Regions from separate parts of the Yersinia enterocolitica subsp. enterocolitica genome, predicted to be linked through region 2. Evidence: predicted binding sites of a transcription regulator. Region 2 holds the regulator's gene; the other holds the start of a gene.

Region 1 (7,733 bases), 390 kb from region 2:
GTCACCACGCGACCACCTGCGGCGTTCTCTTCGTTAACCGCCAGAGCGAACATATTTACCCAGTCAATGACATTCATGGGATCGCTGGACAGTTTATCCGAGGAAACCAATAGACGGCGCAATGCTGAGGCACGACGTGGTACCCGCAGTGGGCCGGGCAAGACCCCTTCAGTGTTCAGACCGCGATCAATACAGGCACGCATCGTCTGCCAAATCGCGGTGAAGTAGGATTCAATCTCTTCTTTGCTGTGCATCGCCAGCTCATTTTGCATCACCATACCGGAGATAGACATGCCGGTTTGTTCGCAGTTAGCCAAGATTTCTTCCGCTGAATGGAACGGATAAGGGACGCTAACGGCATTCACCGCAGCTTTGCCGAAATGCTCTTCATCCACGATAAAACCGCCACCGATGGAATAATAGGTTTTGCTAAGTACTTTCTCATCACCGGCAAAGGCGTGGATCTGCATACCATTCTCATGCAGTGGCAGGTTGTCACTACGGAAGACCATCCCACCTTCGCGGGGGAAGTCCACTTCATGCAACCCATTGGCCAACATCAGTTTTTGGCGTAATTCTACATCACGAATAAAAGCGGGGATGCTGTCGATATCCACGGTATCTGGCATATTGCCAGCCAACCCCATGATAATAGCGATATCGGTGTGGTGACCTTTCCCGGTCAGTGACAGTGAGCCGTAAACATCCACGGCTACCCGCGTGACTGATGGCATTAACCCTTGAGTTACCAGCAAATCAGCAAACTCTTTGCCGGCTTTCATTGGTCCAACAGTGTGAGAACTGGATGGGCCGATGCCAATCTTGAACATATCAAAAACACTAATCACGCTAAAACTCCTTAACAAAGCTTTTTGTTATTCTTGGTGCGTATGAATGCGCAAAGAATATTTATATTAAGTATAAGAACTCTGTGGATAGCCGCAGGTTACTTCGTATTGAATATCGCTATCGCCGAGCCTGTTAATTCGGGCCATACTGGTGTTGGCGGTATTAATTTGATACCGCAACAATGACATATCGCTATCAATTTATGATTATCACTATCGGGTTTTAACCTTACATTTTTAGTGGTTTATAGTGATGAAAGATATTTTACAGGTATTTCATAACGCTGACAGAGCAATTTACAGTTTTTTTAAAATGCTTGTGCGGGGAAAGTAGAGTAAAAATCGATGTAGTGGGGTGATAGAGATCGCTTTATGCTGTAATTCAGCTTTTTTAGCCTTAAGGCTGTGAAGCTGGTCACTCATTCCCCATGTTTACCCTGTGCCTTTAGCGTCAAATATTGACCTGCTGCGCCAGACGGCGAATGATGGCTGCCGTCAAACCCCAGATAAACTGGCTTTCATACCATGAGAGATAGACCCGGTGATTGACTCCCCCACGATGAATATCCAGCCAATAGTAGCGTGACAGTCTGAGTGCTTCGTACAACGGGATTTCAAACAGCCCGGCGACCTCTTCTTCATTACCATGAAAGGTAATATTGTCAGGAACCAGGCCGACAATCGGGGTGACCTGAAAACCACTGGAGCTGTCGAGTGGGGCCAGTTGCCCTAATACATGTACGGCGGATGCCGGAATAGCCACTTCTTCCTCGGCCTCCCGCAAAGCCGTTTCAATCAGCGAGCTGTCTTGTGGATCAGCTTTGCCACCGGGGAAAGCGACCTGACCGGCATGTTTTCGTAAATGGTCTGAGCGCCGGGTTAGCAGCAATGTAGGTTCAGGCCGACAAACAATAGGAATTAATACCGCAGCATGGTGGCTATTGGCAGAAAAACTGCCAGGTTGCGGCTGTTGTAGCTGGAATCGGCTGATAAATTCAGACAAAGTTTGCCCTGATTGACTCACAAATTGGTCACTCACAGAATCGCTCACTTATTCATCATCTTCCAGTAAAGGCAGTATTCGGGCAATTTTATCAAATGTTTCCTGATATTCAGCCTGTTCCTGGCTGTCGGCCACAATGCCACCGCCAGCTGAGCAATATATCTTACCGTTCTCAGTCAGCAGGGTACGGATGGTGATGTTGGTGTCCATTGTGCCACAGCAACTAATATAGCCAATACTGCCACAATAGGCATTGCGGCGCTGGGGTTCCAGTTGCTCAATGATTTCCATGGCTCTAATCTTCGGCGCACCGGTTATCGACCCGCCGGGGAAGCAGGCCCGTAATAATGCGGTTGGTGGGGATTCGGTGGGCAGCGTCGCGGTAATGGTACTAACCAGGTGATATACCGCTGGGAAAGGCTCGACGACAAACAATTCAGGCACGCGCACGGTTCCCGCTTGCGCGACCCGGCCAATATCATTGCGTAGCAAATCAACTATCATCAGGTTTTCAGCGCGATCTTTCTCTGAGTTGGCTAACCGTTCAGCTTGCAACTTATCCTGTTCAGGATCATCCAGTCGCGGCAAGGTGCCTTTGATAGGGCGAGTTTGAATGCGGTGATTTTCCAGCCATAAAAAGCGCTCTGGTGACACACTCAGAATGGTGTTTTGTGGCAAACGAATAAAAGCCGAAAAGGGCGCTCTATTACTGCGGCTCAATGACAGAAAAGCTTGCCATTCATCACCTTGATATTCTGCGCTGAATCTCTGGGTTAAATTAATTTGATAGCAGTCGCCGCTGTGCAGATATTCCTGAATTTGACGGAATTTTTCGCCATATTGCTCTCGCGACAGGTTGGCCTGCCACTGGCTGGTTAATTTAAATGGCTGAGTGGCAGCTGCACATCTTTGTTGCTGTAACCAACGCAGGCGCTGTTCTGCATCGCCGTGACACACCAACGTCAGTTTTTGCAAATGATGATCGGCAATTAATGCCCAGTCATACAGGCCAACAGCCATATCCGGCAAGGTAATATCTTGCTCGGCCAGTGCCGGTAATACCTCAACACGCCGCCCTAAATCATAGCCAAATAGCCCTAATGCTCCGCCTAAAAACGGCAGGTCAGGGTGGGGTGATAGCGGGCGGAGAAATTGGTCCAACTGTTGCTGTAATAAAGAAAAAGGGTCTTCACTGGAGAATTCCTGGCCTTGCGCACTGATTATCTCTGTTTGCTCGCCCCGCGTGGTGAGGGTAACTCGCGGATCGGCGACCAGAATATCAAAGCGGTTATGGGGATGTTCAGCAAATCCGGAATGTAACAACATGGCCCAGGCTTGATGAGCCAGTGGGGCAAATTGTTGAATCAGGGCATCAGGCTGATAAGGCAAGGTTTTGAAGGTCAGGGATTTCACACTCATGAGTCACTATTCTTTTCTTTCGGGTAGCCATATTAGGGGGCAAAATGGTATTTTCGCCATCCGCGGTGGGGAAGATTAGCATAAATTACCCTATGTTTGTGGCTGCTGGTCGGCAGCACTCAATTCACCTCAGGCAGCAATAAACAGGTATACTAAATCAATTATATGTAGGAGATGAATCAATGTTAGCGGGTATGCCTTCACTTTCTCATGAGGAACAGCAAGAAGCTGTCGAACGTATTCATCAATTCATGTCGGAAGGGATGAGCAGTGGTGAGGCGATTGCCTTGGTGGCCGCAGAAATCCGTGAGCGGCACCAGAATGATCCACAAGCCATGGCTATCTTTGAAGATACTGACTTTGATGAACATGATGAGTCTGATTATCGTCGCGATAATGAACAGGATGCGGACGAAATAGAAGACCCGTACGAGGGGTAAGCTTCTAGCGCTTAGCTGTTCCAGCAGTCTGAACCCGCCAAAAAATGGCGGGTTCAGACTGCTGACAAACTCCAACGACTCGATCTTGCAAGGTGAGGACAGGTAGAAGAGTAAAGCGTCCGCGCCACGGATGGCGCGGGTCGAGCCATCAGGGATGCTTGTTTTAACAAAGAAAATACAGCGTCTTTATGATCCACCTGTTTTCACCGCTGCGGGCACTTTGTCATTAACCTCGGGTTATCCATATGTAACTGATTATTTGCCTGTCACGACGACCGCACTCGCGGCACGCTTTGCTACCTCAATCGCCGTATCCGTGTCATCCGCTACCGCCAGCGCCACTCCCAACCGCCGTTTACCGGCAATATCAGGCTTACCAAATAAACGAATCTGGGTATCACCCACCAATGCCGTTTCTAACCCATGATAAGCAATATTGTGGCTGGTCAATTCAGGCAAAATAACTGCCGATGCAGCCGCGCCATACTGACGAATAGTGCCGATAGGCAAGCCCAGAAATGCCCGCACATGCAAGGCAAACTCAGACATATTTTGCGAAATCAAGGTCACCATGCCGGTATCATGTGGGCGCGGCGAAACTTCGCTGAAAATAACCTCATCCCCACAGACAAACAATTCCACGCCAAATAACCCATAGCCACCTAGCGCTTTGACAACCTGTGAGGCAATCTCTTTTGCCCGAGCCACTGCAACATCACTCATCGCCTGCGGCTGCCAGGATTCACGGTAGTCGCCATCTTCCTGGCGGTGACCAATAGGGGCACAGAAGTGGATGCCATCAACAGCACTGATGGTCAGCAAAGTGATTTCAAAATCAAAATGTACTAACCCTTCGACAATCACTTTACCGCTGCCCGCACGGCCACCTTGTTGTGCGTAATCCCATGCGGCCTGAAGTTGCGGTTCACTGCGAATCAAACTCTGACCCTTACCTGAAGAGCTCATTACCGGTTTGACAATGCACGGGTAACCAATCTCGCTGACCGCCTGACGAAATGCACTCTCGGTATCAGCAAAACGGTAGCTGGAGGTCGGCAATTGCAGTGTTTCTGCGGCCAGCCGGCGAATCCCTTCACGGTTCATAGTCAAGCGAGTCGCTTCGGCACAGGGCACCACTTTCTGGCCCATGTTTTCTAACTCAACCAGCATATCGGTGGCGATAGCTTCAATTTCCGGCACGATATAGTGCGGTTTTTCCTGCGCGACCAACCGCTTGAGCGCAGCGCCATCCAGCATGTTAATCACATGGCTACGATGGGCAACATGCATCGCGGGCGCATCTGCATAGCGATCAACCGCAATCACTTCCAGCCCCAGTCTCTGGCATTCAATAGCCACTTCTTTGCCCAGCTCACCGGAGCCAAGCAACATGACACGGGTGGCGTTCGGACGCAGAGCGGTTCCAATAGTCAGCATAGTTAGGTACCTACATCAGTGGGAAAGTTACACAGTAATTTTATGCAAGGTGAATTTTACGGGCACAAGTATAGGGTAAAACGGCAACGAAAACGATTGCGTGTCGACTGTGAAGCAGAGAATTACGTCATTTTACCGGTATCGATGCAGTATAGTTCCGGCAATGGCCCTATCTCTGGTATTATCGCGGCAAAATCTTGCGCTCGCCTTCAGGCCATCGCTGCCATTCCATCCAGTTATAAGAGTTACTGCCGTGAGCACAACTTCCTTTTCTTCTCTGACACTGCCTGCTGAGCAGTTGTCCAATCTTAATGAACTTGGCTATACCGAGATGACACCGGTACAGGCCGCAGCATTACCGGCAATCCTCAATGGGCAGGATGTGCGGGCAAAAGCTAAAACCGGCAGCGGTAAAACTGCGGCATTCGGCATTGGTTTGCTGGACAAAATTGCCGTAGGTGAGTTTGTGACTCAGGCCTTGGTGCTGTGTCCAACCCGCGAATTAGCTGATCAGGTCAGCAAAGAGTTGCGCCGATTAGCACGCTTTACACAGAACATTAAAATCCTAACCCTGTGTGGCGGCCAGCCGATGGGCCATCAGTTGGATTCTCTGGTGCATGCCCCGCATATCGTCGTCGGCACGCCGGGGCGTATTCAGGAGCATTTGCGCAAGAAAACGCTGGTACTGGATGACCTCAAAATTCTGGTGCTGGACGAAGCCGATCGCATGTTGGATATGGGTTTTACCGATGCCATTGATGATGTGATTGCCTATACCCCGCCACAACGCCAGACGTTGCTATTTTCTGCCACTTACCCAGCCGGTATTGAACAAATCAGTGCGCGGGTTCAGCGCCAACCGGTGAATGTTGAAGTTGATGATGGCGATGAAGCGCCGGCTATCGAGCAGGTGTTTTTCGAAACTACTCGTGAAAAACGTTTGCCATTGTTGATCTCGGTACTTAGTCACTACCAGCCCGCCTCTTGCGTGGTGTTTTGTAATACCAAAAAAGATTGCCAGAGCGTCTACGAAGCCCTGGAGTCCCGTGGCATCAGTGTGTTGGCATTACACGGCGACTTAGAACAACGTGACCGTGACCAGGTGTTGGTGCGTTTTGCCAATCGCAGTTGTCGGGTACTGGTTGCAACGGACGTTGCCGCTCGAGGTCTGGATATCAAAGACTTGGAACTGGTGGTCAATTTCGAACTGGCGTTTGATCCGGAAGTGCATGTGCACCGCATCGGCCGCACTGGTCGGGCAGGGATGAGTGGCCTTGCCGTGAGTCTGTGCACGCCACAAGAAATGACTCGTGCTCATGCCATTGAAGATTATCTGCAAATGAAATTGAAATGGACACCAGCCGAGCAGGTGAGCCGCAGTGCCAACACCCTGCTGGAACCTGAAATGGTCACGTTATGCATTGATGGTGGCCGTAAAGCTAAAATTCGCCCTGGCGACATTTTGGGTGCGTTAACCGGTGAAGCCGGTCTGACCGCTGCGGACGTGGGTAAAATCGATATGTTCCCCGTCCATGCTTATGTTGCTATCCGCAAGGCCAGTGCCAAACGCGCGCTACAGCAGTTACAGCAAGGCAAAATCAAAGGTAAAAACTGTAAAGCTCGTTTATTAAAATAATCACAGTGGGGAGCGATGGTGGTTGCATCGCTCCAATAAATCATATTGCACTGTGTTTATGTACAGTAATCTGTAAGTGAAGAGGACGCGTATCAATGGCCGTTGAAATAAAATTCGTCGTGGTAAGACAGGGTGAGGAAAAAATGACTTTCACAACCAAAAAAGAAGCCGATGCCTACGATAAAATGTTGGATTTGGCTGACAATTTGTCTGAGTGGTTGTCACAGTCACCTTTAACACTGGAAGAAGAACAACGCGAGGCTTTGAGTTTCTTCCTTGCAGAGAACAAAGACGCATTCGGGCAAATTCTGCGTGGTGCCTATCCTGCGGCCTCCGCTGATGGGCAACCAAAAGCGAAAGTAGAAAAAATCGCTCCAGAGAAAAAATCCAAATCTGATGAAAATCAAGCGGCTTAATCTGCCTGATTACGGCAGAAAGTGAAAAAGGAGCTAAAATGAATCGTGAAATTACCTTCTTTCGCCGGTTTGAGGCGGATATTCTGGCTTCCCGTAAAACAATCACCATCCGGGATAGCAGTGAATCCGATTTTCGCCCAGGGGAGATCCTGCGCGTGTGCCGTAATGAAGACGGCGTGTTTTTCTGCAACATTTTGGTCAAGTCTGTCACGCCAATCACTTTGGATGCCCTGACAGAACGCCATGCGGAGCAAGAAAATATGTCGTTGGATGAACTGAAAAAAGTGATTAAGGATATCTATCCGGGGCTGGAGCAGTTTTACGTGATTGAATTTACTCGGTGTTAATTAAATAGTGTTAATGCTTTGATTCTGTAGCGCTATTCACTCGGTAACCCCCCTTTCAGTTATTGCTCCGGCCATAGGATAGAAATAATAATATCTGGAGGAATGATGAGAAAGACAGGACTCGCCTTGATAGTGGCCAGCGGATTGCTTGGTGTCATCAGTCATGTACAGGCTCAGGAACCGCGGG
Region 2 (7,968 bases):
GTAAGGTCACCAGTGTTGGCGTCGTCAGCGTTGCTATCAGATAAAGTGCAATCATACTGATAGCATAACCGGCCAACAGCCACGGCAGTAGGGTGTTACCCTTGATTCGACTCAATGCACTACGGCAACCAAATCCCCCCAGTAGAAAGGCTACTGTTTGTGGAACATAACTCAAACCAATGACATTCGGGCTATATCCCATATCACCTAAAATAAAAGGTGAACCCGTTAGCCAGGCAAAAAAAACCGGCACTGCATGCAGCAAACATCATCACGTTGCCGCTGAATACCGGAGACTTCAGTAACTGCCAGAAACTAATGGCGTTTTTGCTTCTATCTACGTTATCCGGCGCTGTTTTTTTCCGTTCCTTAAGCAAGGCGGTCGGAATCAGTAGCAGCAGGGTAATCGCCAATAGCACGACAAAAATTGAGCGCCAGCTGAAATGGTTTAATAACCAGGCACCCAGTAATGGCGCGAGCGCAGGGGATAACGCCACTAATGGCATAATGGTCGCAAATACTCGGTTGGCCTTGCCGTCGCGATAGCGATCGACCACTAAGGCTTGCCAGCTCACCGCAGCGGAACAGACCCCCACCGCCTGAATAAAGCGCAAAACCAATAACTGCGCCGCAGTTTCAACCCATAAAATCCCCAGGCAGCCGATAGCAAATAACCCTAACCCTGCTAACAGCACCGGTTTGCGGCCTATTTTGTCCGAAACGGGTCCCCAGATAAGTTGGGCGATCGCGAAACCCGCGAGAAAGATACTAAGGCTGGCGCTGATGGAGCCGGCGGAGGTTTGGAGTTCTTGTTGCATGGCACCAAAGGCGGGCAAATACATGTCAGTGGCCAGATACCCCAACATGCTCAAACCGGCCAGGTAGAACATGAAGCTCGATGTTGTTTTCATTGTTGTTTCTCATTATATCCTTCGTCCTTGAAACCGCAGGGGTGTTAGCTGCTCTTACTTACCCGCATCACTTATTGATATAAGCTCATCGGGATGTGTTCGTTTGCTGCCTGCCTGTGGTTCCAATGACTTTGGCTAAATTATAGTTTTTGCAGGTAAAACTTTTGTTATCGAAAATTAATTGCGGGGGCATTCTAACGACGCGATATTCTGTTGTGAAACGGTAATATTTGCGCCATGCTATCAAAAAAATTGATGTCAAAAATTCCGTTTAAAGGAAGCGCAAAACCATGTGGTCAGAATACTCATTAGATGTGGTGGATGCTGTTGCGCGCACCGGGAGTTTCAGCGCTGCTGCGCAAGAATTGCACCGCGTACCGTCTGCGATAAGTTATACCGTGCGTCAATTGGAGGAGTGGTTGGCTGTGCCGCTATTTGCGCGCCGCCATCGGGATGTAGAATTGACCGAAGCAGGCAAAGTTTTTATTAAAGAATCGCGTGATGTTATCAAAAAAATGAATGACACACGTCGTCAATGTCAACAAGTGGCGAATGGCTGGCGCGGGCAATTAAATATCGTGGTCGATAAAATTGTCAAACCTCAGCGAAGCCGCCGTTTAGTGCTGGATTTTTATCGCCATTTTCCCGATATCGAATTGCGGGTGCGTTATGAAGTCTTTAACGGCGTTTGGGATGCGCTGGCGGATGGGCAAGCGGATATGGCCATTGGTGCGACGCGTGCCATCCCGGTTGGCGGGCGGTTCGTCTTCCGTGACATGGGTTTTCTGACCTGGCATTGCGTAGTAAGTATCAATCACCCTTTAGCGCAGCTAACCGGGCCACTTAACGACGATCAGTTGCGGCCTTATCCCTCCCTCTGTTTAGAGGATACTGCGCGAAATTTGCCGAAACGAGATACCTGGACGTTGGATAACCAACAGCGATTAGTGGCACCGGATTGGGCGACGGGCATAGACTGTCTGTGTGAGGGGTTATGTATTGGCATGGTGCCCGCTCATATGGTATCGCCCCTGATTGCACAAGGGAAACTGGCAGCCTTAACACTCGCTGACCCCTTACCTGCTAGCCCGTGTTGCTTGACGTGGGAGCAGAATAACCATTCCCCGGCCTTAGCCTGGATGTTGGAATATTTGGGTGACAGTGTCACGTTAAATGATGAGTGGCTAAGAGATGCTAATGGCACGGATAATGAGCTTCGGCAGAATTAGCCGCCGGTAACAGGGCGCTACCGGCAGACTAAATGTTTAGCGATGATAACTGTGCTTAGCGACGATAATCGCGGAATGGGCCATCAGCAACAGAACGACGTTCGACTAGTTTTGGATGTACTTCAATGGTTTGAGGGTCTTCGCGTTTGCTGACAATTCTGTCGAGCAACATAGCAAAAGCCGTTTCACCCAATCGCTCTTTCGGCTGATGAATGGTGGTCAACGCCGGCGAGAAATAGCGCGCATTACGCACATTGTCATACCCGATCACCGAAATATCTTGTGGTACACGCAAACCTAATTCATCTGCGGCGCATATCGCGCCCATTGCCATAATATCGCCACCACAGAATACAGCAGTCGGACGATGCTTTTGTGTCAGAATTTGATGCATGGCTTTATAGCCGGATTCTGGCTCAAAATCACCTTGAACCACCCATTCTTCTCGCAGGGTGATGTTGGCCTCCTCTAATGCTTTTAGGAAGCCCTGATGGCGACCGCCACCGGTATTACGCGATAGCTGGCCGGGGATAGCCCCGATATCGCGGTGACCACGCTCAATAAGATAACGGCCAGCTAAATAACCGCCTTCGAATGCATTATCAATAATCGAATCGGTAAAATCGCCACGGGCGGTTCCCCAATCCATCACTACCATTGGAATATTGCGATAATCCTCTAACATTCCCAGTAGCTGTTCCGGATATTCAGAACACATCACCAATAAGCCATCAACACGCTTTTGTGCCAGCATCGCCAAATAGGCTTTTTGCTTGTCCAGATTATTATGAGAGTTACATAAAATCAGAGTGTAGCCTTTGCTATAACAGCTATTTTCAACCGCTTCGATCACTTCAGCAAAATAGGGGGCTTCGCTGGATGTCGCCAACAAGCCAATTGATTTAGTGTGATTAACTTTCAAACTGCGCGCCACAGCACTCGGTGAATAATGCAGTTCTTTAATGGCTGCCCACACAGCGGCCTTGGTGTTTTCGGCGACGAAACGAGTTTTGTTGATAACGTGCGAAACGGTGGTAGTAGACACACCCGCGTGTTTGGCCACATCTTTAATCGTTGCCATAAAAAGAATGACTCCTAAGCTCACCTGTTACAGCAGGTAAGTATTATGTTAATCGTTTGCCTGCATGACTCGAACACCGCTCAGACAGAAACAAGATAGTAGGCTGGAGAGCTAAGTCAGATGGTCGTCTGAGAGTATTTATTAGACGTTATTAGTCGGCATACAGTTATGAACTGCGAATTTTGGCTGATCTGGAGGAAAAGTGGAAGAGGTAATCAATGTTATAAAGTGCGTAATGGGCACAAGATTTTTTTTCTTAACTGTGGGAAAATAATTTAACGCACTAACTATGTGCCTTTACCCTACTAAAATAAACCGGCTGAGGAGTTCTTATGGATACCAATCTGAAAATGTCGCTGATTACGACTGTTGGTGCACTGGCGATGATTATTGCCTTTAGCTTCGTGGCGGTCATGAATTAATTAAGCCGCGTGCCGGTGTGAAGTGATAAGTAGGGCGGTTAACCCGCCCTTAATTATTTCTGTTGGTAATATGATTACCCGGCGTCTTTTGCTTCTTGTCTTATCAGGCTAAGTTTTTCTCAACGAAAGACCAATTCACCAGCGCCCAGAAATTCTCCAGATATTTTGGTCGCGCATTACGATAATCAATATAGTAAGCGTGCTCCCATACATCCACAGTTAACAATGGCTTATCAGCGGTCGTCAGCGGTGTCGCCGCATTTGATGTGCTGACAATAGCTAACGTGCCATCCGTTTTTTTGACCAGCCAGGTCCAGCCCGCGCCAAAGTTTTTTACCGCCGCATCAGTAAATTGCGCTTTAAATTCAGCAAAAGATCCAAAGGATTGATTAATGGCATCGGCGACTTTTCCTGTCGGCTCGCCGCCGCCATTAGGTGATAAACAGTGCCAGTAAAAGGTGTGGTTCCAAACTTGAGCTGCATTGTTAAAAATACCGCCACTGGAGGTTTTGACAATCTCCTCCAAGGATTTACCTGCAAACTCAGTATCCTTGATCAGGTTATTGAGGTTTACCACATAGGTGTTGTGGTGCTTGCCGTAATGGTATTCCAGCGTTTCAGCAGAAATGTGCGGTTCCAGTGCATTTTGTGCATAAGGTAATGCCGGTAATTCAAAAGACATAGCTCTCTCCTTTCGGGGTTGCTCAGGGTGTTTGCTCCTCAAATCCGAACGTTAGCTCACTAAGATGTGGTGAGGAGCGGTTAAAATCGTAATTGTTGTATTTTTATTGTGGGCATTAATTTTAACAACTTTTAACAGGAATGACAGGCATAACCATATTATTTGATGGGATATTGGCTGGTTGAAGTTTGACAGGTATGTTTGACAGGTATACAAGCACCCGATAGGGCTACCGGGTGCGGTGCTTGGTTTAGCGGATAGTTTTCGGTGTCACAACACGACGAGCGCCGACATAATGATCTTGCCAGTAGTCGTTGTCTAGCATGCTGATACGAATTTCTTCACCGGTGCGTGGTGACTGAATAAATTTGCCGTTGCCTAAATAAACGCCGACATGATCAGCAACACCGCGATTAGCAATATTGAAGAACACTAAATCACCACTTTCTAATTCAGCGCGTTTAACCGGTGCTGCATCGCGCAAATGATACATTTCATTAGCAGTACGTGGCATTTTTATTCTGATGACATCTTTATAGGCGTAGTAAATAAGCCCGCTGCAATCAAAACCGGTATTAGGGGAGGTGCCACCCCAGCGATAAGGTTTCCCTACTTGCTTCATCAGTTTGCTCATTGCGGTCTGTTTAGCATGCTGATAGCGCTTTTTATGCGCAGGGCTGAGTTTTATTTTACTATTTGCTACTAATTCGGTCGCGGCTTTACCTTGGGTTTTATTGCGATGGCGACCGTAAGCCACTTTTTCGGTTTTTTTAACTGCCGCTTTTTTATTGCTAGCAGTTTTAATATTCGTTTTTTTGCTACTAGTGACTTTTGGGCTGGTAGGTTTGCTGACTTCCTGTGCCTTTTTCTTAATGGTTTTGCTGGCGGTAGCTGCCGTTTTCTTTTTATCGTTGTTGGTCGCTATTTTATTTGTCACATTTTTACTATTGGTTTTGTTGTTATCAATTTTGGCTTTTTTAGTATTTTTATCAGCTTTACGCTTTTTACGGTCATCAGGACTGGCCTGACTGACTTGGCCTTTTTTTTGCTCAGCCGAGACGTGAGCCTGCGGCGACGCATGTGCGAGGTTTAGAAATAGCTGGGTAAACAGCAGCACAAACAGCGTAAGTATTAAACGCATAATAACGCTACCAACCTTGGCCCTGAAATGAAGATGAAGAGTCACAGTATTGCCGAAACTCCGGATATAAAAAAGCGGAGAGCTACAGGATTTTAGTCGATATTGTGAGAAAACGTTAATGGCGTCGCAATTGTCGTTTTTTCACACGGCTAATGAACTTAAATCAACCATACGTCAACGAGTTAGTCGACCCGAATTTCTGGTATCCCTCAGTGAAGATAATAATGAAGAGAAGGGATCAAAAATGTTATTCTAAATGCACATATTTGTAGCTGATAATATAATCCACAACTAACCGAGTAAAACCCCTGCAAAAGATGGCGTTTTATTCCAGTGGTGACAGTCGCTACAATAGGCTGGACGCAATAATAAAATAGCCCTAATGGATAGGTTCTAAGTATTGTAGCCACTAAATGGCTTGAGGAAGCAAGAAATGACGACGATTGATAAAATTCAGCGCCAGATAGCAGAAAACCCCATCCTGCTTTACATGAAGGGCTCACCAAAACTGCCAAACTGCGGTTTCTCTGCTCAGGCTGTACAGGCGCTATCTGCTTGTGGCGAACGCTTTGCTTACGTTGATATTTTGCAGAATCCAGATATCCGTGCTGAGCTGCCAAAATACGCTAACTGGCCAACTTTCCCACAACTGTGGGTTGACGGCGAATTGGTGGGCGGTTGCGACATCCTGATGGAAATGTATCAGCGTGGTGAACTGCAACAACTGTTGAAAGAGACGGCAGATAAATACCGTACTGAAGAAGAAAAACCTGCAGCAGAGTAATGAGCTGCCAGCTTAGGTAATAAATAAAAAGGCAGCTACTTAAGCTGCCTGAGGTTATTGACAAAGTGCCCGCAGCGGTGAAAACAGGTAGATCATAAAGACGCCGTAAAATCGTCCCTGATGGCTCGAGCCGCGCCGTCCGTGGCGCGGACGCTTTACTCTTCTACCTGTCCTCACCTTGCAAGATCGAGTCGTTGGGGTTTGTCAGCAGTCTGAGGTGGCTCGCAGGCCACCTTTTTTAATAGTGAATTTGCAATTATTGACTTGAGTTAGGTTACTCAGATTCACCCGCCGGTACCGGCCAGCCACCCAATTTCTTCCAACGATTGACCAACTCACAGAATAATTTCGCCGTTTGCATTGTATCGTACAAAGCAGAGTGAGCCTGGCTGCTATCAAACGGAATACCTGCCGTCAGGCAAGCTTTTGCCAATACGGTTTGCCCCAGAACCAGCCCACTAAGTGCTGCGGTGTCGAAAGTGGCAAATGGGTGGAACGGGTTACGCTTCAAGCTGGCGCGTTCAGCCGCGGCCATCACAAAGCTGTGATCAAAATGAGCATTATGCGCGACGATAATGGCGCGGTTACAGCCTTGTTCTTTCAACCCTTTGCGCACAGCTTTGAAAATAGCATGTAACGCATCATGTTCACTCACTGCACCACGTAATGGATTGGTGGGGTCTATTCCATTAAATGCCAGCGCTTCGGGTTCCAGATTGGCACCTTCGAACGGATCTACATGAAAATGTAGCGTTTCATCAGGCAGCAGCCAACCGTCCTTGTTCATTTGCAAAGTGACGGCAGCAATCTCTAATAATGCGTCAGTTTGAGCATTAAAACCGGCGGTTTCTACATCAATTACTACGGGATAATACCCACGAAAACGGCCACTCAGGGCGTTAAGGTCACTTTTATCTGCCATCAGTTTCTTATCTTCATCGAATTCAGCACGCATTATGTCAAATTTTGGCGTGGGATGCAGGGGGATATCGCGATGAGAAAAAAGGCACCTTGCAGGTGCCTTCTTGCTAATCAGTTTCCGAGGCCGTGTCCGGCACTTTTATTCTCGATTAGCTCTATTTTGTAACCGTCTGGATCTTCGACAAAAGCAATAACCGTGTTACCGCCCTTGACCGGGCCTGCTTCACGGGTCACTTTGCCACCAGCATTGCGAATTTGGTCGCAGGTGGCGGCAACATCATCCACCCCCAAAGCCAAATGACCGAATGCCGTTCCCATCTCGTAACTGTCTACGCCCCAGTTATAGGTCAACTCGATCACTGAGCCTTCGCTCTCATCGCTGTAGCCGACGAATGCCAGTGAGTATTTATATTCGGTATTTTCACTGGTACGCAGCAAACGCATCCCTAATACCTTGGTGTAGAAATCGATGGAACGTTGCAGGTCACCGACGCGGATCATGGTATGGAGTAGGCGCATAATACCCTCTGTTGATATGTTGCCTGAATTGTGGGCAAGAGTGAATGAAACCAAGTTTAAGTATAGCCTTGGTAATTAAATCAGTTCAATGGGTTACAGAAAATGAATAGACTGCAAATGATAACGGCCAGGCATATTGCCTGACCGTGAGCAGAGAAATTGATTCACAACTAAGCAAGATTTACAGCTTTGGATAGTCGGTATAGCCCTTAGCGCCACCCCCGTAGAAGGTTTCACCGTCAGGCTCATTCAGTGGCGCATTTTGCTGCAAACGCTCA

What was found. The regulator PurR, encoded in region 2, represses purine synthesis genes. The targets are predictions, from matches to a motif close to CANGCAAACGTTTGCNTG.
Positions count from the first base shown of each region.
Region 1: purT (formate-dependent phosphoribosylglycinamide formyltransferase) is a predicted target of PurR. The motif match lies at 5,233-5,250, and genes of this name have one in related genera.

Region 1 covers NZ_LR590469.1:1,345,144-1,352,876, reverse strand. The annotation lists gene FGL26_RS06485 (L-serine ammonia-lyase) at 1-848, opposite strand, end outside; gene FGL26_RS06480 (CoA pyrophosphatase) at 1,300-1,899, opposite strand; gene pabB (aminodeoxychorismate synthase component 1) at 1,900-3,270, opposite strand; gene FGL26_RS06470 (YoaH family protein) at 3,453-3,710, shown strand; gene purT (formate-dependent phosphoribosylglycinamide formyltransferase) at 3,966-5,147, opposite strand; gene dbpA (ATP-dependent RNA helicase DbpA) at 5,401-6,783, shown strand; gene FGL26_RS06455 (YebG family protein) at 6,879-7,199, shown strand; gene yqfB (N(4)-acetylcytidine aminohydrolase) at 7,238-7,546, shown strand; gene yebF (protein YebF) at 7,652-7,733, shown strand, end outside.
Region 2 covers NZ_LR590469.1:950,049-958,016, forward strand. The annotation lists partial or broken gene punC (purine nucleoside transporter PunC) at 1-911, opposite strand, end outside; gene punR (DNA-binding transcriptional activator PunR) at 1,202-2,140, shown strand; gene purR (HTH-type transcriptional repressor PurR) at 2,196-3,221, opposite strand; gene cydH (cytochrome bd-I oxidase subunit CydH) at 3,554-3,643, shown strand; gene sodB (superoxide dismutase [Fe]) at 3,747-4,325, opposite strand; gene FGL26_RS04445 (C40 family peptidase) at 4,576-5,466, opposite strand; gene FGL26_RS04450 (Grx4 family monothiol glutaredoxin) at 5,900-6,250, shown strand; gene rnt (ribonuclease T) at 6,525-7,172, opposite strand; gene gloA (lactoylglutathione lyase) at 7,283-7,690, opposite strand; gene nemA (alkene reductase) at 7,872-7,968, opposite strand, start outside.